One region of the Alteromonas sp. MmMcT2-2 genome, then DNA from elsewhere that is predicted to be linked to it. Evidence: predicted binding sites of a transcription regulator. Region 1 holds the regulator's gene; each other region holds the start of a gene.

Evidence for each region. The regulator LexA, encoded in region 1, represses DNA repair genes until DNA is damaged. The targets are predictions, from matches to a motif close to TACTGTATNNNNATACAGTA.
Region 2: uvrD (DNA helicase II) is a predicted target of LexA. The motif match lies at 2,008-2,027, and genes of this name have one in related genera.
Region 3: MHM99_RS12865 (recombinase RecA) is a predicted target of LexA. The motif match lies at 4,759-4,778, and genes of this name have one in related genera.
Region 4: MHM99_RS12020 (putative DNA modification/repair radical SAM protein) is a predicted target of LexA. The motif match lies at 2,393-2,412, and genes of this name have one in related genera.

The regions. Positions count from the first base shown of each region.
Region 1 is NZ_JAKRFA010000001.1:360,434-368,677, forward strand. Features, by position in the region: gene MHM99_RS01520 (SURF1 family protein) at 1-100, opposite strand, end outside; gene MHM99_RS01525 (DUF2909 domain-containing protein) at 146-355, shown strand; gene MHM99_RS01530 (cytochrome c oxidase subunit 3) at 371-1,264, opposite strand; gene MHM99_RS01535 (cytochrome c oxidase assembly protein) at 1,288-1,875, opposite strand; gene ctaD (cytochrome c oxidase subunit I) at 2,023-3,666, opposite strand; gene coxB (cytochrome c oxidase subunit II) at 3,676-4,839, opposite strand; gene lexA (transcriptional repressor LexA) at 5,422-6,048, opposite strand; gene MHM99_RS01555 (hypothetical protein) at 6,161-8,244, opposite strand, start outside.
Region 2 is NZ_JAKRFA010000009.1:80,073-88,316, reverse strand. Features, by position in the region: gene MHM99_RS07905 (diguanylate cyclase) at 1-818, shown strand, start outside; gene cysE (serine O-acetyltransferase) at 811-1,623, opposite strand; gene uvrD (DNA helicase II) at 2,087-4,258, shown strand; gene MHM99_RS07890 (diguanylate cyclase) at 4,301-5,578, shown strand; gene rarD (EamA family transporter RarD) at 5,645-6,559, opposite strand; gene MHM99_RS07880 (magnesium transporter) at 6,789-8,126, opposite strand; gene MHM99_RS07875 (thioesterase family protein) at 8,213-8,244, opposite strand, start outside.
Region 3 is NZ_JAKRFA010000021.1:3,336-11,579, forward strand. Features, by position in the region: gene MHM99_RS12855 (error-prone DNA polymerase) at 1-2,472, opposite strand, end outside; gene MHM99_RS12860 (DNA polymerase Y family protein) at 2,509-3,996, opposite strand; gene MHM99_RS12865 (recombinase RecA) at 3,996-4,745, opposite strand; gene MHM99_RS12870 (hypothetical protein) at 4,993-5,502, opposite strand; gene MHM99_RS12875 (DUF885 domain-containing protein) at 5,505-7,256, opposite strand; gene MHM99_RS12880 (DUF1820 family protein) at 7,295-7,630, opposite strand; gene MHM99_RS12885 (M28 family metallopeptidase) at 7,819-8,244, shown strand, end outside.
Region 4 is NZ_JAKRFA010000018.1:68,187-76,430, forward strand. Features, by position in the region: gene pyk (pyruvate kinase) at 1-487, shown strand, start outside; gene MHM99_RS12010 (5'-methylthioadenosine/S-adenosylhomocysteine nucleosidase) at 683-1,591, shown strand; gene MHM99_RS12015 (hypothetical protein) at 1,669-2,046, opposite strand; gene MHM99_RS12020 (putative DNA modification/repair radical SAM protein) at 2,511-3,752, shown strand; gene MHM99_RS12025 (TIGR03915 family putative DNA repair protein) at 3,769-4,575, shown strand; gene MHM99_RS12030 (BON domain-containing protein) at 4,696-5,304, opposite strand; gene MHM99_RS12035 (endonuclease/exonuclease/phosphatase family protein) at 5,856-6,839, shown strand; gene MHM99_RS12040 (hypothetical protein) at 6,857-7,405, opposite strand; gene MHM99_RS12045 (galactosyltransferase-related protein) at 7,961-8,244, shown strand, end outside.

The DNA of each region.
Region 1 (8,244 bases):
GGACCATGCGATCAAGTTGCCAGTACCCTAAACCGCACATAATCGCCACACTAAAGCCCGTGAGTAACCAAGGAATAACGTGGCGAGTGCGAGAAAACATGATTATTTCGCACCATGCAAAATTAGAATAAAAACAGAGGTGAATATGTTGATAAAAATAGTCCTTGTTGCGTTGGTGCTGTACATGATTGTGAATTTGTTCATGGCGATGCGAATCATGATGAAAAATGACACGTCTAAGGGCCCTATGAGTAAGTACATTGGTCGACGCGTGCTCACTTCTGCCGTCATTGTTATTATTATTCTTATCGCTATTGGTACCGGTTTAATTACCCCAAACCCAAGGCCTTACTGAGTTTGGGGATTCCTTTTAAAGTACGTAAACAAAGATGTAGAGCATGACCCACACTACATCTACAAAGTGCCAGTACCAGCTCCCCGCCTGAAACGCGAAGTGGTTTTCAGGCGTGAAATGCCCTTTCAAGACCCTAAAAAACAGTACAATTAGAATGATGGTGCCAAGGGTCACATGCATGCCGTGAAACCCTGTGAGCATAAAGAAGGTGTTGCCGTAAATGCCTGACTGAAGCGTAAGCCCCAAGTCGCGATACGCATGTATGTACTCTTCTACCTGTAGGAACAAGAACCCACATCCAAGTAAGATAGTGATACCCAGCATTAGGGTTAGCTGTTTGCGTTTGTTTTGCTCTAGTCCCACATGAGCGAAGTGCAGTGTAATAGATGAGATAAGCAAGATAACCGTGTTGATTGTGGGCAACCCCGCAGCACTCATTTCCTGTGTGGTAGTGCCGCCTGGCGTTGACACCAGCGGCCACATGGCCTCAAAGGTCGGCCATAAGACCTCATTGGTCATAGCGTTATTCGATGCGCCGCCCAGCCACGGAACGGAAATAAATCTCGCGTAGTAGAGGGCGCCGAAAAACGCAGCGAAAAACATCACCTCTGAAAAGATAAACCAGCTCATACCTTGTCGATATGAACGCCCCAGCTGATCGCTGTAAAGCCCTGCCATAGATTCATCTATTTGATTTTTAAACCAACCTACAAGCATAACGAGCAATACTACTATCCCCGCTAAAAGGATATGACCGCCATAGCCTGTTTCACCTTTGGTTGCTTGCACCACATAATTGCCCGCACCTACGGCGATAAGAAATAGAGCAACGGCCCCTACGATGGGCCATGGACTTTGTGCGGGTACATAATATTTTTGGTATTCGTGATTCTGTACTTCGGGTTGCATTTTCTTCTCCTTACCCCTTCGGCCTATTCGCCATTTGATGGTGTTGAAGCCATAAAGGGATTCGGTGTTGTCGTTAGGTCACTGGCTCGCGCTGTGACGTCATAGAGTGTGTACTGCAAGGTAAAAAACGTAATTTCTTCAGGTAGCTGAGGGTCTACATAAAACTGCATGGGCATATAGGCTTCACTACCCGCATCTAATGGCTGCTGATTGAAGCAGAAGCATTCAGTCTTGTTCAGGTACAGTGCTGCCGTTCCGGGGGATACAGAGGGAATGGCCTGAGCTACGATATTGCTTGATGCAGGGTTTCTCACATAAAACGACACCGTATTAAGTTCGCCAGGGTGCACTTTCACGCGCTTGGTTTCAGCACGAAACTCCCACGGCATACCGGTATTTGTGCGAGTAATAAACTCGACGGTCACTTCTCGCGACTCATCAATCTCAACCGAATGATAAACCGCAGCCGTGCCTTCGGTTTTTCCGTTAATTCCCGTAACGTCGCAAAATACGTCGTACAAGGGAACAAGGGCAAAGCCGAAGCCAAACATGCCAATGACAATAGCAACAAGTTTAATAACCATCTTGTTGTTTGCGCTTTGCTGTGACATCACGTGACCTCCGGGTAAATCCATAGATGAAGGTTGGTAAACGCTTGTTTAGTCGTTTATCTCCCTCACCACCTGCAATGTGTGAATGTCATTCCCATCGGCTTTTGCCGGTTGAAAGGAATGACCTATTCACAACTCCACCTACCGTTACTTAACGACAGGTGGCGTTTCAAACGTGTGATAAGGAGCGGGTGATGGAATTTCCCATTCCAATCCTTCTGCGCCGTCCCAAACTTGCGCAGATACCGGCTCACCTTGCTTTTTGCATGCCTTGATAAGCAGGGCAAGAAAGATGAGCTGAGATAAACCGAATGCAAAACCACCCAGGCTTATCCATTTATTAAAATCAGCGAACTGCAATGCATAGTCAGGAATACGGCGTGGCATACCAGCCAAACCCACAAAGTGCATAGGGAAGAACAACACATTGACCGATACCAATGAACACCAGAAATGCCATTTAGCTAAGGTTGTGTCATACATTTTTCCCGTCCATTTAGGCAACCAGTAATACACCGCTGCCATGATAGAAAAGACTGCCCCTGTTACCAGAACATAGTGGAAATGGGCCACAACGAAATAAGTGTCGTGGTACTGGAAGTCCACAGGTGTAATCGCCAACATTAATCCTGAAAGCCCCCCAATGGTGAACAGCACAATAAAGGCAATAGCGAACATCATTGGCATTTCAAAACTTAGTGAACCACGCCACATGGTTGCTACCCAGTTAAACACTTTAACGCCAGTGGGCACCGAGATAAGCATGGTGGCAAACATGAAGAACATTTCCATGTACACCGGCATGCCTGTGGTAAACATGTGGTGAGCCCACACTACAAAAGAGAGCAGTGCAATCGACGCCGTGGCGTACACCATAGATGCGTATCCAAACAGCTGCTTTCGAGAGAAGGTAGGAACAATTTGCGAGATAATGCCGAAAGCAGGCAAGATCATAATGTACACTTCAGGGTGCCCGAAGAACCAGAAAATATGCTGGAACATAACCGGGTCGCCGCCACCAGCAGCATCAAAAAAGCTCGTGCCAAAGAACTTATCAGTTAACACCATGGTAACCGCACCGGCGAGCACTGGCATTACCGCAATCAGCAAGAATGCCGTGATAAGCCACGTCCATACAAACAGCGGCATTTTCATCCAGGTCATGCCTGGCGCACGCATATTAAAGATGGTCACAATCACGTTAATCGCACCCATAATGGATGAAATACCCATGATGTGAACAGAGAACACAAACAACGCTGTCGAATCGCCACTGTAAGTCGTTGAAAGGGGCGCGTAGAAAGTCCATCCAAAAGCAGGGCCGCCGCCTTCCATAAAGAGCGAGCTCAATAGAATGAGAAAGGCACCTGGTAAAATCCAGAAGCTCCAGTTATTCATGCGCGGTAACGCCATGTCAGGGGCGCCGATCATCATGGGAATAAGCCAGTTTGCGAGCCCAGTAAAGGCAGGCATTACTGCACCAAATACCATGATAAGCCCGTGTACCGTAGTCATTTGGTTAAAGAAGTTTGGCTCTACAATTTGTAGACCGGGTTGGAATAGTTCAGCGCGGATCACCATGGCCATCGCACCACCAACTAAAAACATAATAAAGGCAAACCACAGATACAGTGTGCCTATGTCTTTGTGGTTAGTGGTAAACAACCAACGCGTTATCCCTTTAGGAATATGATCGTGGTGTTCATGGTCATCATGTAGGTGACCACCATTTACTTGACCACTGTGAGGCGCAGAGGTATCTGGCGAAATAACTTCAGTTGCTTTGCTCATTGTCTGCTCCTAGTTTCCGTTTGCCACTGCGTTGACATCTTTGGCTTGAACCATATCGCCAGTTTTATTGCCCCAGGCATTTCGCTCGTAAGTGACTACGGCGGCAATTTCCTTAAGACTTAGCATTTTTCCAAACGCTTGCATGGCTGTTCCTGACTTTCCATGCAGCACGATGTCAATGTGACCTTGCTGATCTTCTAGTACCATCTTGCTGCCTTTTAATGCCGGGAACACGCCAGGTAAACCTTCACCATTTGGCATATGGCAAGCAGCGCACGTTGCGTTGTATACTCGCTCGCCCTCTTTCATCAGTTCATCCATAGACATATTCATAGAAAGTAGACGCTGCTCTTCTTCTTTTGCTTTACGAACAATCTCTTCTTGTTCGCCCATCCACTTTTCAAACTCGGCGGGTTCTTTAGCAATTACCACAACCGGCATATAGCCATGGTCTTTACCACAAAGCTCTGCGCACTGTCCGCGATAAATACCCGGCTCATTCACCTTGGCCCAAGACTCGTTAATAAAGCCGGGGTTGGCATCTTTTTTCACGGCAAAGTCAGGAACCCACCAAGAGTGGATAACGTCGTCAGAAGTAATAAGAAAGCGTACTTTTTTCCCAGTAGGAATAACCAAGGGACGGTCGACTTCCAGCAGGTAGTTATCTGTTTTCTGAAATTTGTTTTCTATTTGCTCGCGCTGAGTGGCGAGTAAAGAATAAAACTCTACATCGCTATCCATGTACTTGTAGTGCCATTTCCATTGAGAGCCTGTTACTAACACCGTCATGTCAGGCTCAGACGTGTCTTCCATAGCAATTAGAGTATTCGCTGCGGGTACCGCCATGAAAATAAGAATAAGGAAAGGAATAACGGTCCAAGCAATTTCGACCTTCACGTTTTCGTGAAAATTAGCTGGCTTGGCACCACGGGACTTTCTATGTAGATACATTGAGGCGAACATCACGCCAAAAACTACAACCGCGATACCTACACAAATGAAGAACATCAACATATGGAGGTCGTATACCTGCCCACTGATGTCGGTAGCACCGCGTCTCAAATTAAGCGAAGAGGCTTCTTCGCTTGCTTCTTGCGCAAAAAGCAAAGGGGAAAAAAGCAAAATTGGTATACTAGAACACCATTTTGCGAAAACGGTCGTTAGTTGTTTCACTCAGCACCTCCGTAATGGCGTGGTCAAAGACGCTGATTAATTTGCGCGATGCCCTACCAAATGGTTTGCGAACGATTGACCCATAACCTCAACTTGTAAAACAAATTTAGAGCCATTGTTATTATTTTGTTGATCTCTGTATAAGAATTGCGCAATAATGTCGTGCCGTCTAGTCTTTTCTATTAAAAATTTAACGAAGTGGTTAATTTTTAATCATTTACTAAAATGGTCGCGGGGGATTTCACGTGCAAAAAGAGAAAGCCATTGCTGTGGGATGCCCTTGGAATCAAACAGGCATTTTGAACACGGGGTTAAAGTAAATGCTCGACTAACTAGTTAAGAAATCAATAAGTAATCGATGACTCAATGTCGATTTCAAACAAAATTCAAAATAAAAAATGGAAAATACTTGAAGCATTCATAGAAAGAATAACGTGAGTAATGATAAAAATAAGCGCGCAGAAAACCAACAGGTTTGCTGGGCAGGATAAAACCTAAGTTGGCAGATTGAAGAAAAAAACAGGAACAAAAGACATAAAAAAAGCGGCTAACGCGCCGCTTTTATACAAACAAGCTAAAATACTACATCCAGTCAGCGTTTCTGATCACACCCACCGCAATGCCTTCTATCGCAAAATGTTCAGTCGCCAAATCAACTTTTATTGGTGCAAACTCATCATTCTCAGCATGAAGCAATACTTCACGCCCGCGTTTCTCTAGACGCTTTACGGTGACGTCTTCATCTACACGCGCCACAACCACCTGACCGTTGTGTACATCAGTGGTGCGATGAACAGCGAGAAGATCACCGTCTAAAATACCAATGTCTTTCATGCTCATACCGTTAACGCGTAGCAAAAAGTCGGCATGGGGTTGAAACAGTGCAGGATCGACTTTGTAGTGCGATTCAACATGCTCTTGCGCCAAGATCGGCTCACCGGCTGCAACACGCCCAATTAACGGTAGGCCTTCTTCTTCTTGTGCGTCGTTATCAAGAGGGATATTGAGCTTAATGCCACGAGACGTACCAGGCAAAATTTCAATCACGCCTTTACGCGCCAATGCTTTCAAATGTTCCTCTGCTGCATTAGCAGAACGAAAGCCAAGCTGACGGGCTATTTCCGCACGAGTAGGCGGCATTCCCGTTTCTAACATGGTTGTTTTAATAAGTTCTAAAACTTCGGTTTGTCGAGCTGTGAGTGGGCGCATAAAAGACCTGTCTGTTCATACAGTTCCTGTAAGTATATACACCTAAAACTAAATAACAAGCACTTGCCGCGTCTTTTGCGATCTGCAATAGCCTACGACAAGTGCTTTCTTCTTATTTTACGAGAAGAGCCATGTTCGGGTTACTAATTTGTAACTCCAGCTCCCCATCACTATTTTGACGTGTGCGCATGCCTTCAACATTATCGAGCCCAAGTCCAGGGCTTTGCCACACCACATTGCCTTTATTATCAATCTCAACCACGCGATATGCGATGCTGTCATAATAATTGTACGAATAGTCATTCTCGTTAGGCTGGTAGATAGCGAGAATCGACTGATTAGACGACTTAGTTGGAACAGCCGCTATATACTGAGGGTAGAATGACGGTGCTATAGCGTCTTTGAGTTCTAATGCATCGCTCGCCACGTCATAAACATTGATGGTGTTGTAGTTTCTATTTAAACACGCAAATTCAAGTTCGCTATCACTATCAAAATTTACCGTGAGCAATTGGTCACAATTGGTTTCCAATTCATTCAATCCAACAAATTCACCATCCTGCATTTTATAGAGCTTGAGCGAACTATAGCCCCCAACAGCAAAATAATGCACACCGTCTTTTTCAGAGGCAGCAAGCGCATTAATTGAAAAATCGTTAATGATTGAGTCGATAAGCACCTGATTCTCGATATCAAACGCTTTAAGTCGATTGTTCTCAATAATAACTGCATCGGCGTAACTGTCGTTATTTACGTCAATGGCTTCAATAAACGAAATTTCACTATTCTGATTATTGTTCAGTGTCCACTGAATAGCGTTATCTGTAAGTCTCACGACATTAAACGACGAACTATAATCCAGTGCCCCTATTAGTAACTCACCCACACCGTCATTGTTGTAGTCTGTAACGACCGGTTTGCTATAGTTATAGACATCTTCGCCAACCTCAGCACTTATCGCAAAGTTATCCTCTTTATCTACCGATAAAATCTGAATAGATGATTCGTAACTACTTGTATCGCTAACAAAGACGGCTCTTTCATCATTATCGCCATAAGGTGCCCAACCCGCGGCATGATATCTACTAGCGCGCGGCGCACCTTTTATATCTGACAAGGCATATTCACCGTTGGCATCTTGTTGCGCTACTAAAATTTGATTCTCACCAGTCCAAATAATGTCGTCCACATTGTCATTGTCTAAATCGTCAATGAGAAGTGACATGCCACTGTAAGTGTTGTGGTTAAGAGCCCACTGCTCAGAGATTTGTCCCGCTTCTAATGCAAAACCTCTAACTTGTCCCCACTGACACTCGGAGACAACCACTATTCCTTCTGTAGCTGGGCTTTCTTTACTATAGGCGATATCACAAATGTCACCATGTTCCGCCGTTGCCAAACTGCTTTTCGATACTGCAGAGTAGATTGAGATATCATTCCAACTATCGGCACCGATGATTTCATCTACACCATCGTTATTCATATCACCCAGCACAACAAATGCGTCGCTGAACCCGCTACCGTATAGCCATTGGTTGGCACCGCTTTCGATATCAAATACATAACCATTGTTCGTTACCATTTCTATCGATGCGTCATCATCTACGTTACCAAAAGCAAGGTTATTGACGCCGTCAATATCGTACTGTTGCAACTGCTCACCTGTGCGAACATCTACAATGGCAATAGAAGTCGCATTGTAATATTCGCTCCCATATAAATAAGCAACTTCATCAACCCCGTCACCATTGATGTCATAAAATAAGCCAGAAATAATACTATCTTCAATAATAAACACCGCTTCTGCGTTACTTTCGCGGTCTTTTATTACAGACAATCCCTGTTGAGTAAGAAGGTAGATTTCATCATTATTGTCACCATCAACATCTTGGGTATGCACGCTTCTAATTTCGCCTTTAGTAGGCAGTTTATACGGATACACATAGGTATTTTTAAGCGTATTACCTTCTAGCGAAAATGCGCCCACGTTGCGAGCATTTACCGTGATAAGTTCACTTGCACCATTGGTCGAAGCAATAGCAAAGCCATGATTATAAATTGGTGTCATCACAGTAGTACGAGCATAAGCCGGGGCCTTGTCCGCATAAGAAGTGATTTCGAGCGTTTGTTGGGATTCAGTTCCGTCTAAGCTAGCGAAACTAAACATATAAGTTTGAGCGTTGAAAAGTTGATTCG
Region 2 (8,244 bases), on a different contig from region 1:
GCGCTTCATCCGATTTACACAGCTACTTTAAAAAAGTGGCAGTCAATTTGGCCCTCATACTATTCGTCATGTTACTGGCAAAACTTACCCAGTCTCGTGACAGTGCATTTGCTATCTTTTTTCTCGCCATTACCCACATGTGGATAGCGTGTACTGAAAGTACGAAGCGCAATGTTATAAGCCTTGCAATAAGCAGCCTAAGCATTGTTTTGCTGGTGCATATATTCGCTTTAATGGATTACGTCAAAGTGTATCAGTTTGCACTCAACGTTATTGCAGCCAACGCTTTATTTGGTATAGCCATTCCTCAGTTACAAGCAGACAATGCTCTGCTCAAAGACCGTGTTTTTGTGGATACCTTAACCCAAGCTTATACGCGGGAGTATTTGGCCCAGCGCAGCGCACTTGAAATGGCTCAGAGCCGTGAATCGGGAAGTTCGCTTTATTTTGTTATGTTTGATTTAGATAAGTTTAAACGTATTAATGACGAATTAGGTCATGTAGACGGCGACAACGCATTGCGCCGACTAAGTCAGGTGACGAAGGATATTGTGCGTAAAGCGGATGTTTTTGCCCGTTTCGGCGGCGACGAATTTGTACTGCTTCTGCCTAATATCAGCGAGCAAAACGCCCTTAATTTGGTGGAAAAAGTACGTGAAGGAATAAACGCAATCGTTATTTCAGAAGTGTCATTATCATCGAGCTTCGGCGTCACTCTTATGCAGCAAAGCGATACACTCGAGACACTTATTCAGCGCGCCGACCGCGCGCTCTACGCATCAAAAGAAAAAGGTGGCAACACAATAACCCTCAAATAATGGGGTGGGAGTTATCTTCTAGTACGTTTTGGCGCATGGATTCACATGGGCTTTGACAAACCGGTCTCCCAACCACTTTAGCTGGAACACCCACCACAGTAACGTGAGCGGGAACGCTATTAAGTACAACGCTACCTGCGCCTACTTTTGAGCCTTCACCTATCTCAATATTTCCAAGGATCTTGGCGCCAGCGCCAATTAACACGCCTTGGCGAATTTTAGGGTGACGGTCGCCCGACTCGTTACCGGTACCACCTAATGTAACGCTCTGCAAAATAGACACGTTGTCTTCAACTACTGCAGTTTCGCCCACTACAATACCAGTTGCGTGGTCAAACATGACGCCTTTACCTATACGCGCAGCAGGGTGGATATCTACACCAAAGCTTGCCGAGTTGCGGCTTTGTAAGAATAAAGCAAGCTGATGACGCCCATGAACCCAAAGGTAATGCGCCATGCGATGTACTTGCACAGCATGAAAACCTTTAAAGTGAAGTAAGGGAGTAAGGTAATCGTTGACCGCCGCATCCCGCGCCTTAATCGCTAGAATGTCAGCAATAGCCGCTTCGCTGATGCCAGGCTCAAGTAAGTAAGCTTCATCGAAAACTTCACGAATGGCGAGCGCAGGCATGACGTCGTCTGCCATTTTGTTCGACAGAATAAAACTAAGCGACGATTCAAAGTTGTGATGTGCAAGAACACTGGCATGCACATAGCTAGACAGCAAAGGCTCTTTTTCAGCAACAACTTGCGCTTCTTGTTTTAGCGTAGACCAAAAATCGATGGGCGTTGTAAGTGCGGTCATGAGCATGTCCCGTTATATATAAATGCTGTGTTCTATCAGAAAATTGGGTAAGCAATCTAAACTTGTTCCTTGCTGGGCATATCTATGCTGACAAAAGGGAACGCGTAAAAGTTTACCTGAGTTTGATGTGATGCAATACCGATGTGATACCGACCAAGCGCATAATTCGATCAATTTATCGAATTAATTCGTTATAGCTAATAACCGTATCGTACATGTATACATCGTTGAAGCACTCTGCTCTCTCGCTGCGTCTAATTGAGTGCTTCCATTAATTTAATAGAACGTTTAGAGCACTCGTATCTTTCATTAACTAATACTTAAAATCATGATTGCACACGAACGTATAATGCCGTTGATGTTTATCTTCACTGGGAAAAACTGGACTGTATAAATTAACAGGCAGGTGGCATAATAGCGCGCTGCTGAATGTATAACACTATCAACTAACAGGTACCACACTATGGATGTATCTCGACTGCTAGACGAGCTAAACGACAAACAGCGTGAAGCAGTAGCAGCCCCACTATCTAACGCCCTAGTTTTGGCTGGCGCGGGCAGTGGTAAAACCCGCGTATTAGTGCATCGCATTGCGTGGTTAATGGAAGTCGAAAACATCGCTCCTTTTTCTATTTTGGCAGTGACCTTTACCAATAAAGCAGCCAAAGAAATGCGCGGCCGAATAGAGTCGTTGATGGGTCGCAGCCTGCACAATATGTGGATTGGTACCTTCCACGGGCTTGCGCATCGCTTACTACGCGCGCACCATGCAGAAGCCAACTTGCCTGAGAATTTCCAGATAATTGATTCGGATGATCAGTATCGACTTATTCGCCGCATTCTGAAGGCCATGAACCTGGACGAAAAGCATTGGGCACCTCGTCAAATTCAGTGGTACATAAATGGCAACAAAGACGAAGGCTTGCGCCCTCAGCACATTGAAACCCACGGCGATCATATTCAAAAGACCATGCGCGAAGTCTATGCAGCTTATCAAGACGCTTGCGACCGTTCAGGCTTGGTAGATTTTGCTGAACTGTTGCTACGCGCACATGAATTATGGGCTAAAAACCCAGAAGTATTAGCCCACTATCAACGTCGTTTCCGTGCAGTGTTGGTAGACGAATTCCAAGATACCAACAATATCCAATATGCATGGCTTCGTATGCTGTGTAGTGGTGGTAATAATAACATTATGATTGTTGGCGACGACGATCAGTCTATTTACGGCTGGCGCGGCGCGAACGTAGATAATATTCAGCACTTCCTGAAAGACTTCAACGAGCCTACTACTATTCGCCTTGAGCAGAATTACCGCTCTACAGGAAACATTCTTAAAGCGGCGAACACAGTTATCGACAACAATACGGGCCGTTTAGGGAAAGAACTTTGGACGGAAGACGCGCAAGGCGAGCTTATTTCTGTATATGCGGGTTTCAACGAGCTAGATGAAGCGCGCTTTATTGTTTCGAAAATCAAAGATTGGCTTAATCAAGGCAACGCCCTTACTGATACCGCCATTCTTTATCGAAACAACGCCCAGTCTCGAGTACTGGAAGAAGCCTTGCTACACGAAGGGCTGGCGTATCGCATATACGGCGGTCTGCGCTTCTTCGAACGCCAAGAAATTAAAGACGCCCTTGGCTATATGCGTATGGTGAGCCACCCGCACGACGATGCAGCTTTCGAGCGTGTAGTAAACACCCCAAGTCGCGGTATTGGTGAGAAAACCTTATCGCAAGTGCGCGACACCGCGCGAATGCACAACTGTTCAATGTGGCAGGCGTGTCAGTTGCTCATTAATGAAGGTGGCTTCAAAGGCCGCGCGCTAAACGCTATGCAAAGCTTTGTGTTGCTAATTACTGAGCTAGAGCAATCCACGTTAGATGAGCCCCTTGACCAACAAGCCGATAAAGCTATTCGCCAATCTGGTCTGTACGCTATGTACCAAGCAGAGCGCGGAGAAAAAGCTCAAGCACGTCTAGAAAACTTAGAAGAATTGGTTACTGCATGTAAGACCTTTATCGTGCCTGAAGAAGCCGAAGAAATGTCGCCTCTGGCAGCCTTTCTAGCTCATGCGTCGCTGGAAGCGGGTGAAACCCAGGCGGATAAAGACCAGGACGCCGTCCAAATGATGACCATACACACCGCCAAAGGCCTTGAATTTCCGCTGGTATTCTTAGCAGGTGTAGAAGAAGGCATGTTCCCTAGCCAAATGACCAACGACGAGCCAGGTCGAATGGAAGAGGAACGCAGACTTTGCTATGTTGGTATGACCAGAGCAATGCAAAAGTTGTATATTACTTATGCAGAAAGTCGTCGACTCTATGGCCAAGATAAGTATCATACTGCTTCTCGATTTATTCGCGAAATGCCAGCAGACTGCGTTGAAGAGGTTAGGCTGAAATCGACTATTTCGCGGCCCGTGCACAACCGCTTTAGCCAAGCGACGTCGCACGCCAGTTTTGAAGAAACGGGTTTTAGTTTAGGTGAGCGAGTTGTACATCGTAAATTTGGCGAAGGGATCGTACTTAACTACGAAGGGAGTGGTGAGCACGGTCGAGTTCAAGTAAACTTCGACGAATTTGGCAGCAAATGGCTGGTACTTGCTTACGCAAAGCTGGAGAAAGCGTAACATTGTTAATAGGCAAGGTAGCCTAAACCTAAGTTGAAATGTATGCAGCAACACGTGCTGATCATCGAAAATGGTGAAGGCAACCTTGAACTTATAGCGAAATTAGTACGCCGGGCAGGCCTTACCCCCGTTGGCGCGACGTCGCTGACAGAAGGCAAAGCACGGTTTTCGCAAAATATGCCGGAAACCTTTCTGTGTGCAATTGTGGCATACTCGCTTCCCGATGCACCAAAAGGCGAAGCCATCGACTTTACGGTTGAGTCTTTCATTCCCACCATTGCTACAACAGAAAGTTTAGATAGCGCCATTCGCGATAAAGTCCTAGAACGTGACGTTGTCGATTACATTCCCAAAGAAAATTCGCAGAACTACGACTACCTCAATCGTCTTATTAGCCGATTAGAAAAAAACAAGTCTACTGGTGTCGTCGTGGTAAGCACTAATCGGGTGTTGCGCTCAAAAACCGTTTCATTACTTCAGCGCCACAATTTTATTGCGTTTGAATGCCTAACGGCTACAGACGCTATGCAATGCTTGTCTGAACACAAAAACGTACGTCTTGTTATCACTGACAACACGTTACCTGATATGACAGGCACGCACTTTGTCGCCAGTTTAAGAAAAGCCTTTTCGAAAGAGCAGCTGGCAATTATGGGCGTTGCTGGAGGCAAAGGCATGTTAATGTCTGCGCACTTTATTAAGAGTGGTGCAAATGACTTCTTGCGAGTGCCCTACTGTCATGAAGAGTTCTTGTGTCGCGTGATGCAGAACGTGGAATATATTGAGAGCGTTGAAGAAATTCGCCGTGTGGCCAACACCGACTATTTAACAGGTTTGCCTAACAGGCGCCACTTCTTCTACATGGTTACTGTGCAACACCAAAACCTGTCTGAGGATCACGCTCTCGCCCTTATTGACCTAGACTTTTTCAAATCGATAAACGATACCCATGGCCATGACGCCGGTGACATTGTGCTAAAAGCCATGGCGGCCCTTATTGAGTTTTATTTTCCGGACGAAATTATCTCCCGCTTTGGTGGCGAAGAGTTTTGTATATACATGCCGTCAACACCACTAAAAGAAGCCTGTGAGCGTTTAGACGACTTCAGAAAAGTGGTGGAAGCGGAAATTATTCAGCTGCCTAAAAGCGACATTAAAGTGACCTGCAGTATTGGGGTAAGTGGCGCCCACACGCAGCGCGTAGATAAGCTACTAAGCCTTGCCGACAAGCAGCTTTACGCCGCCAAAAATAGTGGGCGTAACCAAGTGAAGTGCGAACCACCAGATGTTCCTCAGCAAGAGCAAGCTTCACTGCTTTAGCTTTTCACTCAATCAACCGGCGCTAAGCTGTCCGACGTTTAAATAAAGACTTGTGCGCAAAAGCCCCTACTCCACCGCTAGCTTTCGCGCTTTACGCTGACTGCGGTAATTAACTAGCGAGTCGGCACTAAACAAGATAAGCGCAAACCACACAAAGCCGAAGGTTACCAAGCGCGACTCTTCAAGCGGTTCGCCGTACAGGTAAACCGCCAGAATGAACATAAGCGTTGGGCCAATGTACTGAAAAAAGCCCAGCGTTGAATACATAATGCGCCTTGCTGCAGCGGTAAAACAAAGTAGTGGCGCGGTAGTTACAATGCCAGCCGCTAAAATAAGGGTATTTAGCGTGGCGTCGTTATTAAATAAGTTACTGTACTCAGAGCCAAAGAAGACCCAGTAAATAATAGCGAATGGCGAGAGCATTAAAGTTTCAATGAACAGGCCGGGTAGCGAATCTACTGCCACTTGCTTGCGCAATAAGCCGTACACGCTAAAACTTCCCGCAAGCACCAGCGCAATCCACGGCACGTGGCCGTAAGAGAAAATAAGAATAGCCACGCCAATAACGGCAAGCCCAACGGCTACACGCTGTAAGTTACGCAACCTTTCACCTAAGAAAAGTCGCCCTAAAAATACGTTGATAAGAGGGTTGATGTAATAACCAAGGCTTGCATCAAGAATATGGTCGTTATTAATTGCCCAAATAAACAAGAGCCAATTCGCCCCGAGTAACAAGCCAGCAACGAATAAAATCTGCATAACGCGCTTATTGCGAAGGGCGGCGCCCACTTTGGGCCACTGCTTTAGCGCGGCTATAAGCCCAACCAAAAGCACCACAGACCAAATTACCCTGTGCATTAGGATTTCAGCAGCCGGCAATACCATCAACTGTTTGAAATAAACAGGTGCAACACCCCACATACTATATGCGGCAATTGCACAAATAACGCCGACTTGAGCGGCACTGGCTTGCTTAGACAAGACTGACTCCAACGAAATTCGGGGGAAGAAGGCGCGTATTGTTTATCAGGTTTGGTGAATACACAACCCTTAACGCTTTCCAATGCGGCAAAGCACGTGTAACAAGCGGCATAATTAATGAAACGTAATTAACAAAAAATGAAAAAGCCCCACTAAATGTGCTCATTCAATGGGGCCTAAGATGCGTTCCTCATGAAAAAACAGGACAAGGTTTATCGCGGGAATGGTGCTACAGCAGAAACAGTGTGCCCAAACCTAAGAATGCTACAAAGCCTACAATGTCGGTTACGGTAGTCAAAATGACCGACCCCGACAGTGCTGGGTCTATTTTCAGCTTGTCCAATATTACAGGCACAAATACGCCTGCAAGTGCGGCGGCTACAATGTTGAACAGTATGGCCAAACAGATAACCAACCCTAACATGGCATCGGTAAACCAGAAATAAGCAACAACGCCAATTACCAAGGCCCAAATCACGCCATTTACGCCGCCTACTTTAAGCTCTTTCACCATCAGCGCCCGTAAGTTGGCAGGCGTGACCTGCCCCAACGCCAAGCCGCGTACAATCAGGGTTAGCGTTTGACTACCTGCAATGCCTCCCATACTTGCCACTACCGGCATCAGTACCGCAAGGGCAACCACTTGTTGAAGGGTGCCTTCAAACAATCCAATAAACCACGAAGCTAAAAATGCGGTAAGCAAGTTAATGCCAAGCCAAAGGGCACGATTTTTCGCACTTTTCGCCACAGGCGAGAATAAATCTTCGTCCTCATCCATACCGGCCGAAGCCATCACTTGGCGTTCGTAAAACTCGTTAACCAACTCACTTGCAGAGGTCACATCTAATCGGCCGAGAAGCTTGTTGTTTTCGTCAACTACCGGCAGCGACGCAAGCCCAGAACGTTGAACAAGTAGCGACGCATTCATAGTGTCGTCAGCCCCTTGAATGGTCGTCACACTTTCTTCTGACAAGTCGAATAGCGACACGTGATCTTGCGCATTGAAGAGGTGGCTAATTTTAACCAGCGCGGAAAATTGACCTGAGCGGTTCACCAAAAAAATGCTGTCACAATGCTGAGGTATGTCACGTCTTAATAAGCGTAGCCCTTCGCGCACTTTCGCGTTCGAAGGTAACACTAACTGCTCGTGGTTAACCCAGTGCCCTATTTGGTTATCGGGGAATTGTGTCGCTTCTCTGAAGTACTTACGCTCTTTAGAATCTAGTGATTCATAGGCCATGTCGACTAGGCGTTTTGGCAATGAATCAAGTAGTTCCAGTAAATCTTCTGCGTCAATATCAGCAAAAATAGATGCCCATTCGTCGTGCGGCGTATTGTCGATAAGAATTTCACGGGGGTCGCTACGCATCTCAACCAATACGTCGAGCTTACGGTCGCGAGGAATGCCTTCCCATACCGCCAAACGTTTTTCTACGGGCAACGATTCTAACAGTGATGCGATGTATACCTCGTCTTGCCCCGCAAGGGTGGCTAACAAGGTCGCCGGATCGTCACCCATACTTTCGGTAACAATCTCTTCAATTAAATCTGGTAATGGCTCTGCCATGCTACACCTCCCGTTAATACCGCTCACTTCCTTTACACAACGTAACAACAGGCATTGTGGGATGATGCAAACCTATTAAGACACTGCTATCCCAGCATATATGTACCCGTGCCAAAGG
Region 3 (8,244 bases), on a different contig from region 1:
ATCGGTATAGCCCTTATCTGAGCGGTTTTCCACGATAAGTTGAGACGATGCTTCACTTAAGCCTTTAATAAGCTTAAGGCCAAGCTGAATGTATTTTTCTTGGCCTTGTACCACCAAAGAATGCTCAACGTCAGACTGGTTAACACAGGGCGCCTCTACCCGTATGTGATGACGCTTAGCGTCTTGAACTAACTGGGACGGGGAATAAAACCCCATGGGCCAGCTATTTAACAGCGCTACGTAAAACTCAACGGGAAAGTAAAACTTCAACCAGCAAGACACGTAAGCTAATACGGCAAAAGACGCTGAGTGAGATTCAGGAAAGCCGTAACCTGCAAAGCCTTTTATTTGTTCAAATAAGTTGTGGGCGAACGTACTGTCATAGCCTTTGTCCGTCATACCTTTAATAAGCTTGTCTCTGAATTCAAAAATTCTACCGTCTTTTTTCCAGCTCGCCATAGCGCGCCGCAGCTGGTCAGCTTCTCCGCCACTAAAGCCTGCTGCAACCATGGCAAGCTGAATCACTTGTTCTTGAAAGATAGGCACGCCCATGGTGCGAGACAGAACTTTCTCCACATCTTTAGATGGGTAGCTAATGGTTTCGTTGCCGTGTCGACGTATCAGATAAGGGTGGACCATATCACCCTGAATTGGACCTGGCCGTACAATGGCTATTTGTACGACCAAATCGTAATAGCGACGAGGTTTTAGCCTTGGCAGCATAGACATCTGAGCTCGTGATTCTATTTGAAAAACGCCTACCGTATCGGCCCGACAAATCATATCGAAAACCTGTTTGTCATCTCCGAGCTTAGTAATGAACGGAATACTGGTTTCAACAGGGTATTGTTTATTGATAAGCGAGAATGCGCGACGTATAGCGCTCAACATCCCAAGCGCCAGTACATCCACTTTTAAAAGGCCTAAGGTTTCAATGTCGTCCTTATCCCACTGAATAATAGTACGCTCTTCCATCGCGGCGTTCTCAACAGGAACAAGATCGTAGAGCGGCCCTGCGCTAATAACAAAACCGCCTACATGTTGCGACAAATGTCGGGGCGTGCCCAGTAAAGCTTCGGTAAGGGTAATTAACTGCTGCACTCTAGGCTCTTCAGGGTTTAACCCAAGCCCCGCCAGCTGAGATTTCCACGGAATAACGCTGTCTCGGCGATTAATCTGCTTTACCACAAAATCAAGCTGTGATTCGCTAAAGCCCAGCGCCTTGCCCACATCTTTAAAAGCCGACTTAAAGCGATAGCAAATAACCGTAGCCGCGATAGCGGTTCTTTCCCGGCCGTACTTTTGATAAATGTATTGGATGACCTCTTCACGGCGTTGATGCTCAAAATCCACATCAATATCTGGCGGTTCGTTACGCTCTTTGGAAATAAAGCGCTCGAACAGCACACTTATTTGCCTTGGGTCTACTGCGGTTATTTCCAAGCAATAGCACACTACCGAGTTGGCCGCAGAGCCGCGCCCTTGATACAAAATACGTTGTCGCTTGGCAAACTGAACAATGTCGTAAATGGTTAAAAAGAAATACTCATACTCTTGCTCGGCAATAAGCGTAAGTTCTTTTTCTATGGTTTGGCGAATATCAGGGGTTATACCTTCAGGAAAGCGCACTTTTATACCGGCCTCTACACGTTCCCGCAAATACGAAGTGGGCGTATACCCTTCAGGTACAAGCTCCGCAGGATAGTGGTAGCGCAGCTCTTCTAAAGAAAATGTGAAAGCGTGAGCAAGGGCATTGGTATTGGCAATCCATTTCTCAGGGTAAAGCTTCTTAATTTTTTGTACGGTTCGCAGACTACGCTCTGCATTACTCAACGCATCCCGACCTATTTTGTCTACACTGGTATGCACGTTAATAGCATGCAATACATGTTGAAGCGGCAGTCTGTCAGCGTGATGCATGAGTACACCTGTACAGGCAATAACAGGGAAAGAGTAGGCAGACTGCAGATGATTGTAATGCGCAAACCTGTGGTGATCCCTTCCGTCTAATAGGCGCTGAGCGCCAATATAGGCATCAATACTAGGGTGTTTTTGCAGCCATTCAGCCCAATGCTTGTCTTTAGCTTCTTTGCCGCTTGGTAGCCAAATGAATTTGCAATGGCGAATGGTACGCAAGTCCCACTCGGCCAGTTGGTATTCACCTTTATCAGAGCGACGCCTCGCGTTAGTAATAATTCGGCATAGTTCGCTATAGGCCGCTTTGTTCGGGCACAACAGCACAAAAGATAAAGTGTCATCAAATACAAAGTAACTACCCACAATAAGCGTAATCGGTAGGCCCTGATGCTTAATTTCGTCGAAAGCCCGTACCACCCCCGCTACTGAGCATTCATCGGTAATGGCAAGCGCGTCGTAACCAAGGAAAGAAGCCGTGGTAACAAGCTCTGCGGGGGAAGAGGCACCGCAAAGAAAGCTATAATTGCTTTGGCAAAAGAGCTCACTGTATTTCATGATATAGCCTTTACCTTTTTCTTTAACCGCATACCGCTAACAAAAAAGGCCCTGCACCCACCAGCGGCTCTCTTCATCTTTAAACACTAAAAGCCTTACGCATTGCTCAGTTTGGGCGATGAAATAATCACGCTTTGTTGGGCTGTCATGCCACCACTCACTGTGTAATCGCACGGGGCCAAAGCAAATTTGGGTAGCCTGAATAAGCGGTTTAGGTACATCAAAAGTGAAGGTGGGCGTAATGTCACTGCTATAAGCATAATTACGGGTGCAGTTACCGGTGCTCGACTCCGTCACCGTCATATATTCAAACTGATGGCTGTCGGCAGCGCGAGGTTGAAACGTACTGTTATCGCCTAGCTTCGCGTTTAAGCGCCCAATTAATTGCTTTTGTGCAATATCGTTAAATCTGTCGCTAAAAAAGTCGCCATTCTGCGTATCCATTTCTTCAAATTGCTGACAGGTAAGCGCAATGGCTGTAGCTGGCTCAGGCAACACCAGATTCTCAGTTTTAAGACTAAACAAGGGCAGCCAACTTTGTACTGAAGACTGAGGCAGTGCCGAACGTATATTAATATCCATTACAGGTGCTTCTCTGAAATGAATATGTACACTGATGCTGGATGTATATAAGTTTCTTGCCCGTAAATAGTGAGACAAATGCTCAAACTGCTGGCTGACAAAAGGGGTTAGATGCTGCGTGTTTTCAATATCAAAAGGCAATAGGATAAAGTTATCGAAGTGCTCCAAAGGCCTAAATAATGTAACCCGTGGAAAGGTTTCTCCCCTTAACGCAGTAAGATACATAATAGTGTTATTGTCAAAGCGCCGACCCAGTTCTTGTACCGGCATTGCCAACAGCTGTTGTACGCAGGAAACGCCCACCCTTGCCAACGAGTCAATGACTTTAGGTGATAGAGCCGTAATAGAAAGCGGGCACGTACTTAGCGCTTTTTTTATGTCATCGGATGTATGCAAGTAGGTATTAAATTTATGAAGCGCTAATACTTTTGCGGCCTCAATTGTCCATGCGCTAGCAAAATGATAACGAATATCTGCTTCTGCCAGAGCTTGGGTTAAAGTTTTCCACAGTGGCTTATGACCGCCATAGTAATGAGTTAGGTTATCTAGCCTTACTGCCAGACCGCTGAAACTATTTGAGTGAATGTGGTTGTCTAATACGATATCAGAAGCCAGTGGATAAAGCCGATGGGCTAACTGCGTCAGCATATGCTTTTCGGCTTCTTCACTGAAAGGCAGAATATGCACGTAAGGGCATAACGCCGCTGCTTGGGCTAGCCCATGCCCAATTTCAATGCCTTCTTTTTTCGCAATATCATTACACTGCGTAATTTTGTTTGTTTTACTGCAGTACACTGCAACGGGAGTATTCGACGCTAACGCTGAATACTGGTTGTTAGTTTCGTGCTTCGGCAATTGGCTATGTGCACGCTTACTTCTAGCCGCTTTGATATGGCTGTCTAAAGTTAGTTGATAGCAGTAAATATAAGCCCACAGCATCATTAGCTCACAGAGTGTAATGCCTGATCGGAAAGCGTGTTGTGTGCCATGGCCCATTTAATGGCGTGATTGTCGGGGGTCCACCGATGGGAAATAACAATGTTATCTTTGGGCCACCCATGACGCTGCTTGCGTATGTTCACCGCCAAAGCGTGGGGTTTACCCTTTAGCGCGATATCCAACGTAATGGGTAATGCACTGTCGCTTTGATTCGACAGGTTGGCTTGTGAATCACTTAAGCTGGCCTTCGGATAACCTAACTGTGATGCCTGCTGTTGCGGTGGAGTATACAGTAAGCACAGCGCATCATTATGCGTTGCTGCTACCTGTAGGCGTCGTGCTTCTTTTTGATTTACAGCATTACTCCACAGCACTACGCAATGGCAAGCCGTACTTTTTAAACATTGCTCTGCTGCCCACAACGACTCTTGTTCAGAACTTGGTTTTACTACCAGAACTTGTTGCGCTTTAAGCCCCAAGTTTTCTAACCACGGCGACTGTAGTAGCCCGGGAGGGTTAATAAATACCACCAGCTTATGCGTACGGTGTTGGCATATAACCTGTTTAAAGAGTGAAAGTTCACCCATGCCGGTTAACGAAGAGATACGGACAAGACCTGTAGATGTAACGCCACCGTTAAGTGCTTTATCCAGACGCGGAAAACCCAGTGAAAACTTGGTTTCACTTTGTCTCTGATCTCTGGCCCGCCAAATATGCGGGTGGTTATTAAGCACGGATAACGATTTATTCATGGCACTCAAAATAAACTGTATTTTTATACAGTATTATAGTGCAGCAATAACCCTTTTCAAGACAAAAGGTTTTTGACTTGTTGTTTTAAACGCTAACTTACTGATTAGTTTGGAAAGGTAAAAAGATTAAACTTTTAAAAGAGTGGGAACATGGCTAGGGTCGCAGGCCTTACTACATAGCAAAGCAGACGACCCTGCCATACAGTTAGCGCTGTATAAGCGCTAACGAGAGACATAGAGTAAAATGTTACTCTTCAGATGGTTCTTTTTGAGCCTTTGTAGTCGTGCCACTTACTGTTGCTGTAACGGTTTGGCAAAAAGCAATGAAGCCGTCGGCCGTATTTTTTGACCACACCATACGTACGTTGCTAGGGAATGCTTTCACCACCTCACGAATTTCCTCAAGCGTCACTTCTTCATTAAGCAGCACCTTATTCAGTGACTCCTCAAATGACATCCCTTTCTCACAACAGGCCATGACGATAGTCGAAAAGTTGCGCATAAGCGGGTGCAGCGCATTGTATTGAGTTTGGTCGATAAGGCGGCTTTTATAGGCACTTTCAATACGCGCAGTAAGATTTTTCTCTAACGCATCTGTAACAAGAACAAGGTTGCGATAAGCATACGTAACCTTGTTGTTGGTCTGTTTATTCGAGTGACGCAATAGCGCCAGCTCTTTCTGTAAATTCTGCGCTCGCAGCACAAAGTAAATTAAAAACAGGATAAGTAATCCAATAACACCAAATGCAACGATCATGTTTATTGTGCCTTTTGTTCTTCTATAAACGTATTGATGTTTTGCTCCAAGATAAACAGTGGAACTGAGCCGTTTTCTAACACGGCGCGGTGGAATTTACGCACATCAAAACGCTCGCCTAATGCTTTCTCTGCTTTCTTGCGAAGGCCTTTAATTTTGATTTCACCAATCTTGTAAGACAAGGCTTGCGCTGGCCAAGAGATATAGCGGTCTATTTCAGTATTTACGTTGTGTTCTGAAAGCGCGGTGTTTTCCATCATATAATCAACCGCTTGTTGACGGCTCCAGCCCATCGTGTGCATACCGGTATCCACAACCAAGCGACACGCACGCCACATTTCGTAGCTTAAGCGACCGAAGTTGTCGTACGGCGTTTCGTAAATACCTGCTTCAATACCTAAAAACTCAGAGTACAGACCCCAGCCTTCACCAAACGCTGAAATATAGGTGTTACGACGTACCATAGGTAAGTCTTCAAGCTCTGCTGCCAACGATATTTGAAGATGGTGGCCAGGCACTGCTTCGTGCAAGGTCAGTGCAGGCAATGCATACAAAGGGCGCTTATCGAGGGCATACGTGTTTACCCAGTAATATCCTGGCTGATCATCGCGGCTAGGATGAATGTAACGGCCCGTTGTATATTTGGGCGCGATAGCGTCTGGTACAGGCGCTACACCGTAGGGTGTTCTTGGCAGATACTCAAAGAGCGAAGGAAGCTTTGCGTCCATTTTCTTTGCAATGAACGACGCCTCTTTTAGTAAATCTTCAGCGCTGGTGGCATAGAATTGCGGGTCTTCGCGTAAAAACGCAATGAAGTCGTTAATGTCGCCATCAAAGCCAAGCTCATCCACAATTTGCTGCATTTGCGCGCGAATGCGTTTTACTTCAGACAAACCTAAATCATGGATTTCCTGAGGCGTCATATCCGTGGTGGTGTAATGCTTGGCTCTATTGGCGTAATACGCCACGCCATCAGGCCAGTTATTCGCGGCAATATCTTCACGGGCGTTGGGAATGTATTCGTCTACCATGAAATCGTAGAACATTTGATATGCAGGCAATACGCTGCTGTTTATGGCTGCCTTGCCTTGCTCCGTTAGCGCTGATTTTTGCTCGGCAGTAAAGTACTCTGGAAAACGGGTAAATGGAGAATAAAAGCCACTGTCCTCGGCATTTTCAACAATGTATGACGCCACCGAGTTCTCAAACCCTTTCAGCACGACTTTAGGCTGCGTGTAGCCTTCTTTTAGCGCCTGTTTCATATACGCAATTTGTTGGTCAAAATAAGGCTTAAGCGCATTTAGGCGGCTAATGTAGGCCTGATAATCTTCTACGCGCTTAAAGGTGGATAAATTAGGAAGCGAGGCCATTGCACCGTGAAAGCCATATTCTGAATTGATAGGCACTAAATGCGCGCGATACGTATATTCGTCCACATAGTTAGCTAAACGATATTGTTGCATCAGCAAGGCAATATAAGCATCAGTAGAGATGTCTTCTTTTTTATACTGACTTAAGGCCTTTTGAAAAGTACGCCATTGTTCATTTTGTGCTTTCAGGGCTTTGGGAGAGTTGTCTGGTAATACGTGAGCGAGTGAAGTATCGCCTTCGCGAGAAGCTAGAAGCGGGGAAACCGAAAGCTCGTATTGCCAAATGTCATCAAGTAGTTGATACAAGCTTTCATCGTTAAGGTCCTTTGCAGATGAGCTAACGCTGCAAATAAATAATAATGCTGCTAAAACATAGCGATACATAAGGGTCTCCGGCAACCTTCACCGGAATGACCCGGCGGTTACTCTTTCGTTGGTGTATATATTGGACTAGGGAAAGCAGTTACTTTATCAGATTTATTTTCTAATTTAGTAATTTTGGCTGAACCTTTTTTATTTACGGCGTCAATGCGCAAAATGTTGTGCATCGGTACATAAGTTTTTGTTACTTCAGAAAATTCGGTTTTCAACTTTTCATGACTAGGGTCTACAACAACACTTGTGTGAGTATCCCACACAAAGTCACCTATCTCGATAAAGCCAAACAAAGCGCCCTGCATAAGGCTTTTTACGTATAACTCATAGCGCTCACCGTTGCTGATGAACTGAACGCGGTAAAGAATGTCGTCTTTTGACATAGATGCTGCTCTTCACTAAAAAATATAAAAACACCCGGAAGCTGAGCCGGTATGTGGTTAACAATTTTACCTTGCTCATAAAATGCGAGCAACGGTAGGAAACACATGGTAAACGTTAGTAGTTTAATGGTATTCCGCCTATCAACTGCGTTACCATGATGCACACTTAGTTATATGGTGAAATTAGAATGATAAAAAAACTCCTTATAGGTAGTGCAATGACAGCAATGACCTTTGCTGCTACTGCCCATAACCACGCATCGACAGACAATGCTTTTAACCCTGATACACAGCGAATCAAATCGCACCTGTTTTTCCTAGCAGATGATTTGCTTGAAGGTCGTGACACGGGCTCTCGTGGCCATGAAATTGCGGCGCTATATATTGCGACCGAATTTGCTAAATATGGTTTGAAGCCAGCGGGTACAGACGGCTACATGCAAAACGTAGCGTTTCGCAAAGCGAATCTGGTTCAAGAGTCTCCCAAGTTTACTTTCACGCAAAACGGCGAAACCGTCGAGTTTGACTATCCGAAAGAGTATTTAGCTAGCCCAAGTTTGCTTAGCACTGAAGCTAATGTAAAAGGTGAAATGGTCTTTGTGGGCTACGGCATT
Region 4 (8,244 bases), on a different contig from region 1:
AACAGCGGCGGGTAATTTCCCTATTGAAACAGTTGCAGCTATGGCTCGTGTTTGTGAAGGCGCGGAAACACATCCAAGCGTTAAAATTTCCAAGCACCGCATGGATCAGCAGTTTTCTTCTACTAGCGAGTCAATTGCTCTGTCAGCGGTTTACGCTGCGAACCACTTGCCAAGTGTTAAAGCGATTGTAGGTTTAACTGAAAGTGGAACTACACCAACGTTAATGTCTCGCATTACTACATCTCTGCCAATTATTGCGATGTCTCGTCACGAATCAACGCTTAACACGATGGCGCTTTGCCGCGGCGTTAAGCCGGTTTTCTTTGACTCTTCAAACAGTGAACCTGGCAAATTGAAGTACGATGTCATTGCATCACTTAAAGAGAAAGGGTTAGTGAAAAGCGGCGACAGTATCATCCTGACTTACGGCGATGAAATGGAAAAAGTGGGCGCGACCAATACCCTTAAAATCGTAGAAGTCGAATAGCGACGAATACACTATTAAAGCGAAGCAAATGCTTCGCTTTTTTTTGCCTGTAATTTACTAAAGCAGTGGTAAGCTGACGCTTATAATAAGAACACTCATCTAAGTCAGTATCAAAATTACAAGAAACATATCCAACAAAACAACGAGAATTCGTTAACACTCCTCGGGACAACAACGACAAAAATAAGGATAGACATGCAGCTAGTTTTCAATCGCTACACACGTTTTTCAGCAATTATAACGCTCTTGGCACTTTTCACTCATAGCGTATGGGCAAATACACAGCACGTACACACCATGAAGCGTGTAGAAGTAGCTTCACAGAACGCTCCGTTACAGCCAATAATGATTCAAGGCCCCATGCCCATTGAAGCCGAATACTTTGCTGCGCTTTTGGATAACACTACAACAGAGTATTCAGGTAATGCGGTATTCTATAAAGGGACACTAGACGGGTATCCCATTGTGGTAGCTAAAACCGGTAAGGGTTTAGAAAATACAGCGGCCGCCACCGCTATTGGCATAGAGAGATACCACCCTCGCCTTATCATCAATCAGGGAACATCAGGTGGCCACGATCCTTCCTTAAAAGTTGGTGATATTGTTCTTGGCGAACGCAGTATTAATGCATCCAACTTTAAAACGCCCAAGCTAGCTCAAGGAGAAGGTTCTCATCCGTTTAATTGGCTACCGATGGATCTTATGGCGTCAGAAGGCAGCGCGGGAGAAGGAAGTAGCGCTAAAGACGCAGAAAAGTTGCGTTTTTATTTAGGAGACAAACAGCTCATCAACCTAGCTCTATCGCTATCCAAGCAGTACAAACGCGGGAACGTCGTTAAAGGAACGATTGGCAGTGGTAACTTTTGGAATAATGAGTTAGATCGAATAGCATGGCTCCATAAGAATATGGGAACGAGTGTGGAAGAAATGGAAACCGCTTCTGCAGCGCAGATTGCACATGCCTACCACGTTCCCTTTTTAGGTATTCGCGTATTATCGAACAACATTACCAACCATGGTGAATATGACCCAACCACGGCCAAAGATTGTCAGGCCTTTGTTGAAAAAGTGGTAAGAGCTTATATTTCTGCGCTGTCGGAATAAATTTGGAAAACACTCAACCGAAAAACGCGCCCTACATTGTAAGAATGTAGGGCGCGTTTTCATGTATAGCCTTTGTATTAGATTGCTTGAGCGGTATAAGTTTCCGCATCTTGACTAACATCATTCGCGTATTGAGTAAGATGGTGATTTAGAATATTTTCGGCGCGCTCAACAAACTCATCACGCTTAAATTTCCAACCTCTTAAATCGGCTTGCTTAGCCTGTGCAATGTAGTGCTCTACACGCGTTTTTCTCAATAGATGTGCCTTTTTCGACAAATCAAATTCTACCAATGAGAAGTTGCGCTGTACTTTTTGAATATCCATGTGAACGGGGCGCTGTTCGTCATCAGCTGATGCTTGGCTTACGGATAGCTTTCCTTGCCCAATTACACCGACTATAACAATGATTGCTGATACCACTAAGCCTGAATAAACCCACTTTAAAAAGTTCATGCCCCACTCCTTGAACGATTTTGCACTTGTATCGATAAGCTCGCTACAATCCACTTAATTAGAAGTATTTATCACCAATGTATTGAGTCATTCGACTATTTAAGTTTCTAGCTTTCACGTTGCAGCAGATGTTTTCTGCCTGACAATACAAACTTTCGTCTATTCAATACATCAAGTAATTCACTCATATCTACTTAACCATATGCACCTTCCGCACCATATAGTTAATCTTTATTTTTCAGCAGCTTAGACCAACCCAAAACTTATACTAAAGTTGTATAAGGTACTTTCTACACACAGCAAGATAAAATTTTCCTTTCAAATTTAATAAACTCACTCCCCTTAATACTGTACACTTATACAGTATTGAGATATACCACAACAAGCAAAGTACTGGTATGGAATCTTGTTTTTTTTCAGACCGTCTACCACGTACATTTGCCTAGAGAAAGTGACCATTTGCGATGCATGACAAACTCATTCAAAAACTCGAAATTCTTTCAGATGCCGCTAAGTATGATGCTTCTTGCGCAAGTGGCTCCGCCGGTAAACGAAAAGCAGGTAAAACTGACAAAACAGGAATAGGTTCGCTCACAGGAGGGTCAGGGATATGTCACAGCTTTACCCCTGATGGTCGATGCGTATCATTACTTAAGATCCTAATGACCAACTATTGCATATACGATTGCCATTACTGCATCAATAGGGTGTCTAGCAACGTTCAACGAGCGCGTTTTACCGTTAAAGAAACAGTTGATTTAACGCTTAATTTTTATAAGCGTAACTACATTGAGGGATTATTTTTAAGTTCCGGTATTGTCGGCTCTCCTGACCTGACTATGGAGAGCATGGTACGCATCGCGAAGTCTCTTCGCGTTGATCACGGATTTAAAGGATACATTCATCTTAAGACCATTCCGAATGCATCTCCTGAACTACAGGCTGAAGCTGGCTTATATGCCGATAGGCTAAGTATAAACATCGAAATGCCGACGCAAAATTCGCTGAACAAATACGCCCCGGAAAAAGACCTTGGTGAAATTCACGGTTCAATGAATACATTGAAAGACAAAATAAATGAACACAAAGTAGATAAAACCTACTCGGGTAAACGTCCACCTCGCTTTGCTCCTGGCGGACAGTCCACCCAGATGATCATAGGAGCCGATGACTCAAATGATAAAGTTATCCTTGGCACGAGTGTCAAACTGTATGGTCAACAAAAATTGCGGCGCGTTTATTATTCTGCATTTTCGCCCATCCCAGATGCGTCTGAAGTCTTGCCTCTTAAACCGGCACCACTTATCCGTGAACACCGACTTTATCAGGCCGATTGGCTCCTGCGCTTTTATGGATTTGGTTTAGATGAAATCGTACACAACGACATGCTAGATATGGAGCACGACCCCAAGCTTGCGTGGGCGCTACGCAATCGCCACATATTTCCCATCGATTTAAACAAAGCTGACAAGCTACTTTTATTGCGAGTTCCTGGACTGGGAGCACGCACAGTACAAAAAATTCTGGCTATTCGACGTTACACGAAGCTTAGCTGGTTCGATCTCACAAAAATGCGTTTACCCTTACAAAAATTAAAACCGTTCATTACTGTTAGCGATTATTCCCCCGCTATACATTTGCTCGATAGCAGTAACTTTGAACAGCAATTTAAACAACCAAAACAGTTTGAATTGTTCAGCGCCTAATCTAATTGGTACCGCAATGAAAAAAGTAACAATTTCATCAGTGCCCGGATACGACGAATGGCGAAAAGCATCGAGAGAATGTCTAGCCCAACACATACCTCCCGAGAACGTTACATGGCAAACTTCGCAATCTAACCAAGACGACTTGTTTGCCGTGACCGATTCGTCCAACGCTATTGGTGAAAGCCAAACGAATTTCAGAATTCCCAGATCAGTTTTAACGCTGTTGAAGTATGCGTTATGCCACCAAGCCCCCGATCGTTTCGCTTTATGTTACCGCGTTTTATGGCGAGTAGTTTTCGAAAACAGAAACCTTATTCACTTAAAAACTGACGAAGATGTGTTGCGTCTCAACGTGCTGGCTAAAGCAGTAAAACGCGATGCATATAAGATAAGTGCTTTTTTGAGATTTCGAGAAGTTGTACTTGACGGACAAGAGCATTTTATTGCGTGGTATGAACCAGAACACTTCAGCTTGGAATTGAAGCTCGATTTTTTTCAGACTCGTTTTAAAAATATGTGTTGGTCAATACTTACCCCTTATCGAGCTGCGCATTGGAATACTAAAACACTTGTTTTGGAAGATAATCCTGATCCAAGTATCATTCCGAATGATGACAGAATTGAAAAATACTGGCTTACGTATTATGCAAATATATTTAATCCTGCCCGCGTAAAAACAAAGGCATTGTTAAGTTCAATGCCAAAAAAATACTGGAAGAATATGCCTGAGACGTCGCTTATTAACGATATGATACGCCAATCGGATGCTAGAGCACGTAAGATGATACTAAATGGAAAAAAGGTGGAGAATGGTGAATAAGTTCTCCTGACAAATATTAGCAGCTGTGCTTCCTTTGTTTATTGCGATTTGAAAAGCTCTGTAAAACGTGACCAAAAAAAAGGGGCCGAGGCCCCTTTTTTGTGTAAAGCAACAATGATATTAGTTCATCGCAGTTTCAGTAACTACACGAAGGTTGCTTTCAACATCTTTCACGTCAGACGCATTCTTAGCAATTTCCACAGCTAGGTCACGCTCAGCATCAGAATCAACGTCGCCAGTCAGTGTTACTACACCGTTTTCTACGTCAACATCGATGTCGAAACCTGAAATATCGGTATCCATAAGAAGACGAGTTTTGATTACTGTGGCGATTTTGGCGTCAGTTAACTCGCTTGTGCCTTCGTCAACAGTATCTTCCATGTCATCTGACATGTCGCCTTCCATATCTTTGTCAGAGACAACCGTTAGCTTGTTGTCTACAGACGTTACACCGTCAATATTCGCAACTAGCTCTTCCGCTAGCTTTTTATCAACAGAGTTCTCAACCTTACCAGTAAGAACGACATTACCGTTTTTAACGTCAGTATTAATGTCGAATGAATCAAGGTTACCATTGAACAACAGCGTTGCCTCTGCTTTGCCATCAATCCATGCGTCTTTGGCACCTTTCTCCCATTTATTACTTGCGCTGTCTGTGTCCATGTCACCTGCATATGCAGCTGTAGTCAAAGTTGTAGCAACAATCATAGAAATAAGTGAACGTTTCATAACATTTCTCCTTTGTCGAAACTCGTAGATAGTCATGCCAATTCCTTGCCAACAAAATAAGACATTGTTTTATATGATAAATATTAATATCCAGGGCTAGTTAAGTAAGTTTTGTTTTGCAAACTTTGCCTTTGTTTGAGAACTTTTTACTTAATTTTGTTAATGCCCAAAACTCGTCAACTTCACTTAAGAAAAGCACCTATCAATTGTACTAGGGGATAACTTTTTGTCGTTGGCCGCCGCTAAGTTACAGTGATACTTAGGTTAAACTTATTTCACAAAGCTGCCGTAGTTATAACGATTTGTGTCGCTTCACTGGGGCCTGTTGACCTTTGTTGTACATTTTTGCAGCGGTCTGTGTGCCATCTAGACAAGGCGAATGTTTGACGGTTTAGTGGTTCTAAATCGAGAACATTCAAAAGGCTTCCATTTAGACCAAAATTCGTACACCAAAGGTCAACAGGCCCTAGCTATAGTCATCAATTTAATTTTGCAGACAGAAGCAACATGTGGAGTGTTTTTCGTTAATTAAACTCAAGGACCAACTAGACATGGATACTGCACTTACTGCTGTTTCAGTCTTATTTATAGCCGTAAGCTGGGCCCCTTTGCTTCCTTCTTCTCACTGGTTAGTAAGAGTGTGGGAATTTCCGCGACTACAAATAGCAGCTATCATTTCTTTGTTAATTGCTGGGCATATTTTTGAATCAACCTATTACGCACAGATAGATAGCCTAGCAGTAATTATTGTCGCTGGATTAACAGTTAGCCTTATTTATCAGGTTATCTGGATCATTCCTTATACCCCTCTGTATAAAAGAGAAGTTAGGCACGTCGAGGTTGAGAGTGCGAGCCAAAAGCTAAGTGTTTTATCAAGCAATGTGTATATGCCTAATGACGATTTTCGCAAGCTCATTGAACATGTACGTAATAAGCAACCTGATTTTCTCGTAACGTTGGAATCTAATGAGAAGTGGCAGAAAGGCATCAGTGAAATTGAATCTGAATACCCGTATCGTAAATTTTGCCCACTCGAAAACCTCTACGGTATGCATCTTTATAGTAAGCTTCCCTTTGAAGAGGTCTCATTGCGATTTCTAATAGAAGAAGATGTGCCGTCTATGAAAGTTAAAATCAATCACCACGGACAAGATGTCACGCTATATTTTCTTCATCCAAAACCACCAAGCCCAACAGAAAACACGTATGCAAAGCCCAGAGACGTAGAACTTACTGTTGTGGGGGAAGAAATAGCTGAAACAGAGGGCCCTATTATCGTCGCTGGCGATCTTAACGATGTGGCTTGGTCACCTACTACCAGAAAGTTCAAGAAAATAAGCGGACTTTTAGACCCACGAGAGGGGCGCGGTTTTTTCAATACATTTCACGCGAAATATCCTTTAGTGAAATGGCCGTTAGACCACGTATTTCACTCGGAACATTTTGCATTGGTCAATATAGAGAAGCTTGAAAGCATAGGCTCAGACCACTACCCGCTTTATACCGAACTAGCGCTAATCACGGACAAGGAGTAATACTCAAGACTGTAAATCTAATGAGAGCTACGGTGTTTGACACACCACATGAGGCTATCACACGCCTCTTCACGCTTTTTAAAATGGGCTAGCCCTATTAGCTTGTTATCCCGAGGCCAAACCGCTTGGTTTAGCACCTCTTGATCTTCTGCCGATAGTTGTTCGCTATCTAACACAATCTCAACCGCTTTTTTGTTGGGTTTTATTAATGTGGGGTTAGCTTCCTTGACCAGAGCAGAGTTCACACAAATATACTCTCTCTTAACAGGGTCTCTCACAACGCCGATGTAGTTGTTGTCGCAAATTATAGCTGGCCAGCCTTCCGTTATTCTGCTCTGTCCAAACATTACGAGTGTAAAAGCAACAAGAACGAAAAGTGTTAAACCGATAAATTGAGCGCTCAAATCTGGTGCTACACTTACAATAACGCCGACAACAGCTGCGAAAAATATCCAGCCGCCAAATACTCTGCGCATAGCATTTGGTGAGATACCAGATATAACATCAACCACCTTTAATGATTGTTTGTCATAGTGTCGAATGAATACAGACGATTGTGATTCCACAGCCTTTGTCCACCAGAAAAAATACGAAATTCAGAAATTAATACGTTACAAGTAAGGCTGAAGATTTACCTACACTCCGAGTGAGTAAAAACCAATAACATGAGATTAGTTCTACTCGAAAGAAAACGTGTTAAGCAATATTTGTAGGAATATTTAAACTATTGAATTGTAATGTTTAACCTACTAACCAAGCATATCAAAATATGTGGGAACGGCAAAGCAATTACGCGCTAGATGCACAGTAAAACAAGACTTATGAAAAGAAGCGTCATGTTAATCTGCAAATTAGAACAAACCACCAAAAATTAACATAAAAAACTGCTGTTGGCCTCCATACATTCGTTTGTAAATTTTTCTCTCACTTTGCACCTCTTGCTTGCCTTGGCGCTCAACCATTGCTGAAAATACTCAAAAACAGAACTTGAAAATAAAACTTTTTACAAAAAATCAATAGCTTACAAAACAGGAACACTCTTTGCTTCTACGAAAGTATAACGTTCAACGTTTCATGTCGTCGTTGTTACAGGTTCAACAAATTAGAAAGGGAGGAAGAGTATGCGTTCACCAATAAGTGCAGTAACTATTGTTAAGAGCAGAACTGAGAAGCTGGCCAATTTGATTACTCAGTTAGAGCAATGCTCTCCAACGCCAGATGAGCTAGTCATTGTTTGGATGGCACCTCCTTCTGATTTGTCACTCGTACGCAGTGACAAATTCGACATTGTTCACAAGTTTGTGACTCAAGATGCTCTTCCGATAGCGAAAGCGCGCAACAAGGGTATGTCAGCGGCCAAGCACGCGAATTTAGTTTACCTAAACGTAGACGCAGTTATTGCCCC